One region of the Dactylosporangium sp. NPDC051485 genome, then DNA from elsewhere that is predicted to be linked to it. Evidence: riboswitches for the same ligand, from Rfam matches in the RefSeq annotation. Region 1 holds a riboswitch; the other holds the start of a gene.

Region 1 (2,191 bases):
GCGGTCAGCGGGGCCGAGGACCCCTACGCGGCGGCCATGGAGTTCACGCGATGAGCGCCGGCATCGTCGGGGGCGGGATCATCGGCCTGGCCATCGCCTTCGAGCTGCTCGAGCGGGGTGTCACCGACATCACCGTCTACGACCCCGACCCCGCGCGCGGCGCCGGGCTGGTCGCGGCCGGCATGCTCGCCCCGACCGCCGAGGCCAACTTCGGCGAGGAGGCCCTGCAGGAGCTCATGACCGCGTCGATGCGCCGCTGGCCGGGCTTCGCCGCGCGGGTCGAGGCGCGCACCGGGCAGGCGCTGGGCTACCGCACCGAGGGGACGCTGCTGGTCGCGCTCACCGGCGACGACCAGGCCGAGATCGACCGTCTCGTGGGCTATTACCGGCGGGCCGGGGCGCCGATCGAGCCGCTCACCGGCCGCGAGCTGCGCGAGCGGGAGCCGCTGCTGTCCCCGCGGGTGCGCGGCGGGGCGTTCGCCCCCGGCGACCACCAGGTCGACCCCAGGCTGCTGCTGCGCGCCCTGCGGACCCTGCCCGTTCGCTTCGCCGCGGAGAAGATCGAAGACCTGGCCGCGGTACCGCACGAGCTCACCATCGTCGCCACCGGCGCCTCCGCGGCCGGTCTGACCGGGCTGCCCGTCCGCCCGGTGAAGGGGCAGCTGCTGCGGCTGCGCGGACCGGAGCCGCTGCTGACCCGCGTGGTCCGCGGCGTGGCGAACGGCCGGCACGTGTACCTGGTCCCGCGGGCCGACGGCGAACTGGTCGTCGGGGCCACCGAGGAGGAGCGCGGCGAGGACCGCACGGTGACCGCGGGCGGCGTGCTCGACCTGCTGCGCCCCGCCGCCGACCTGCTGCCCGGCGTCGCCGAGCTGGCCCTGGCCGAGACCCTCGCCGGCCTGCGCCCGGGGACCCCGGACAACGCGCCGGTCCTCGGCCGGCTGCCGGGCGGCCGCGCCCTGGTCGCGATCGGGCACCACCGCAACGGCGTGCTGCTCGCGCCGGTCACCGCCGAGGCCATCGCCGACCTGGCGACGCGCGGATCGACCGGCGTGAACCTCGACGCGTTCGGGCCGACCCGCTTTACCTGACGGTGGCTGCGGCGTTAAGGTCGAGGCGTACCCCACGGGAGTCCGGTGTGACCGGGCTGAGAGGGGGGCTGTGAGCCCCCGACCGTCGAACCTGATCCGGGTCATGCCGGCGCAGGGAGTCAGGAGTGAGCCGTATGCAGCTCGTGGTCAACACCATCGAGTCGACCGTCGCGGATGACATCACCGTCGCCGACGTGGTCCACGCCCTCGCGGGCGACGACCCGCGGGGCATCGCCGTCGCACTCAACGGCGACGTGGTGCCGCGCTCGCGCTGGGCCGACACCCGCCCCGCCGAGGGCGACCACGTCGAGGTGCTGACGGCGGTGCAGGGTGGCTGACGGGCTTGCGATCGCCGGGGAGGAGCTGGACTCCCGCCTGATCCTCGGGACGGGCGGGGCGAGCAGCCATGCCGCGCTCGAGGCGGCCATCCGGGCCAGCGGCACCGCCCTGGTCACCGTCGCCCTGCGCCGGCTCGACCCGGCCGCGCCGTCGCTGCTCGGCGTCATCGAGCGGTGCGGCGTGCGGGTCCTGCCCAACACCGCCGGGTGCTACACGGCGACCGAGGCGGTCAAGCTCGCCCACCTGGCCCGCGAGGCCTTCGGCACCTCGTGGGTGAAGCTGGAGGTGATCGGCGACGAGGACACGCTGCTGCCCGACGGGGTGGAGCTGGTCGCCGCGGCCGCCCAGCTGGTGGCGGACGGGTTCGTCGTCCTGCCGTACACCTCGGACGATCCCGTGCTCGCCCAGCGCCTCGCCGACGCCGGGTGCGCCGCCGTCATGCCCCTCGGCGCGCCGATCGGCTCGGGGCTGGGCATCCGCAACCCGCACAACATCGCGCTGATCCGGCAGAAGGTCACCGTCCCGGTCATCCTCGACGCCGGCATCGGCACCGCCTCCGAGGCGGCGCTGGCCATGGAGCTGGGCTGCGACGGGGTGCTGCTCGCCTCCGCCGTTACTCGGGCCGAGCACCCGGCCCGCATGGCCGAGGCGATGTGCCTCGCGGTGCGGGCCGGCCGGCTGGCGTACCTCGCCGGCCGCATCCCCCGCCGTACGCACGCGACCGCATCCAGCCCGATGGAGGGTCTCCCGTGGTAGAGCCC
Region 2 (2,191 bases), on a different contig from region 1:
CTGTTCGCCGCCGGAGAGCGCCGCGGTGTCGCGGTCGCGGCCGTACGGGAAGCCGACGGCGGCCAGGGCGGCGTCGACCGCCGGCCAGATCTCGGCCCGCGGCACGCCCCGGTTCTCCAGGCCGAAGGCGACGTCGTCGCCGGCCCGGCGCATGACCAGCTGGGTCTGCGGGTCCTGGAACACCATCGCGGTCCCGGCCCGCGCCTCGCGGGCCGGGCGGCCGTCGACGAGCACCTCGCCCTCCTGCTCGCCGGAGTCCTCGGCGAGCAGGCCGGCGAGCGCGGCGAGCAGGGTGCTCTTGCCGGCGCCCGAGGCGCCCTGCAGCAGTACCCGCTCGCCGTGCTCGATGCGCAGGTCGAAGCCGCGCACGGCCCAGGCCTTGCGCCCGGCGTGCCGCCAGCCGAACCCGCGAAACTCGACGGAACCCATGGCTCGGCGCGTCAGACCGCGACGCGCTCCCGGCCCGACGGGAAGCGGTCGAGCACGCCCGTGCGGGAAAGGGCCCGCTGCAGGGCCCAGCTGCCCGCGCCCGCGATCACCGCGCTGCTCACGATGACCAGGATCGCGTACGTCCAGCGCTGGCCGGTCGTCATCGGCGGGAGGTACGGCAGGACGCCCAGGTCCATCAGCGCCGCCCCGGTGCCGGCCAGCGCGCCGCCGATCACGGCGTTGACCAGCCCGAATCGCCGGTAGCCGGTGGCCGCGAAGCCGAACTCGCCGCCCATGCCCTGCACCAGGCCGGACACGAGGACGCTGAGGCCCCAGGCCGAGCCCATGACGGCGGAGATGACGGCGGCGACGAGCTCGACGAACAGCCCGGCGCCGGGCTTGCGCACGACCAGCGGGCCGAGCACGGCGGGGATCAGCCACACGCCGTAGATGGCGGCGCGCCACGGCAGGGCGAAGCCGTTCAGCGCCTCCCACAGGTTGTTCCAGGCGTAGAAGACGGCGGCGAAGGCCACGGCGATGACGGCGGCCACGACGATGTCGACGGTGCGCCAACGGGTCTGCATTGGTGGATGCCTCCTAGTTCGGGGTGCCGCGGGCGCTGACAGCGTTGCCGCGGGAGGAACCAGAAGGAGTCGCGACGCCACGTGGCCACGGATGGACGACGTGACGACTGGCGTGAGGTGACCGAACTCCCTGCGCTGGCATTACCCAGATCAGGTTCGAGGGTCTGCGCCGCCGTGGTCCGGCGGTCACACTCTCAGCGCTGTGCGCTCCCCTGTCGGATGTGCAGTTGTTCCCTGAAGGTAACAGTGAATCTCCTTCGCCCGTAGGCTCGGGTCATGCAAATCACGGCGCGCGGCCTCACGTTCGACGTGGTCGAGGGCGGGCCCGAGGGCGGCGCGCCGGTCCTGCTGCTGCACGGCTTCCCCCAGCACAGCGGCGAGTGGGCGGCGGTGACCCCGCACCTGCACGCGGCCGGCCTGCGCACTTACGCCCTCGACCAGCGGGGGACCTCGCCGGGGGCCCGGCCCGAGGCGGTCGAGGCCTACCGGATCACGGAGTGCGCCCTGGACGTGGTGGCGGTCCTCGACGCGCTGGGAGTTGCCGCGGTACACCTGGTGGGGCACGACTGGGGGGCGGTGTGCGCCTGGCACGTCGCCCTGCGCCACCCCGAGCGGGTGCGCACGCTCACCGCCGTGTCGCTGCCGCACCCGCACGCCAGTGCCCACGCGACCTCGACCGATCCCGACCAGAAGGCCCGGTTCGGCTACATCAAGCTGTTCCGCCAGGCCGGCGTGGCAGAGGAGCGCCTGCTGGCCGAGGACGCGCGGCGCCTGCGCCGGCTGTTCGACGGCTCGGGCCTGTCCGCCGAGGCGGTCGACGCCTACGTGCGGCCGCTGCTGGAGCCGGGGGCGCTGACCGCGGCGCTGAACTGGTACCGCGCGATGAGCCCCCTCGACCTCGCCGGGCTCGGGCCGTGCCGGGTGCCCACGACGTACCTGTGGAGCGACGGCGACCTGGCCGTCGGCCCCACGGCGGCCCGCGCCTGCGCCGAGCACGTGGCCGCGGACTACCGGTTCGTCCCGCTTGCGGGCATCAGTCACTGGATTCCCGATCAGGCGCCATCCGAGGTTGCGGCGGCCGTGCTGGCCCGCTCGCTCGGCTGAGGCATAGCGCACCCTACCCGCGGGTAATAACCTGGCTTGTAGGCCCGATCACCTGGGGGTGGCCATGGTTTCCA

What was found. Region 1 has a riboswitch for thiamine pyrophosphate ahead of thiS (sulfur carrier protein ThiS). Riboswitches for the same ligand answer to the same signal wherever they lie in the genome.
Region 2: it holds a riboswitch for thiamine pyrophosphate, as region 1 does, so the genes downstream of both, AB0M46_RS01480 (ECF transporter S component) here and thiS (sulfur carrier protein ThiS) in region 1, are expected to answer to the same signal.

The regions. Positions count from the first base shown of each region.
Region 1 covers NZ_JBFAZW010000035.1:18,646-20,836, forward strand. Annotated here, with positions in the region: gene thiE (thiamine phosphate synthase) at 1-54, shown strand, start outside; gene thiO (glycine oxidase ThiO) at 51-1,091, shown strand; TPP riboswitch at 1,117-1,227, shown strand; gene thiS (sulfur carrier protein ThiS) at 1,226-1,429, shown strand; gene AB0M46_RS21100 (thiazole synthase) at 1,422-2,186, shown strand; gene AB0M46_RS21105 (thiamine phosphate synthase) at 2,180-2,191, shown strand, end outside.
Region 2 covers NZ_JBFAZW010000002.1:111,856-114,046, forward strand. Annotated here, with positions in the region: gene AB0M46_RS01475 (ATP-binding cassette domain-containing protein) at 1-429, opposite strand, end outside; gene AB0M46_RS01480 (ECF transporter S component) at 441-1,013, opposite strand; TPP riboswitch at 1,123-1,237, opposite strand; gene AB0M46_RS01485 (alpha/beta hydrolase) at 1,290-2,117, shown strand; gene AB0M46_RS01490 (acyl-CoA dehydrogenase family protein) at 2,182-2,191, shown strand, end outside.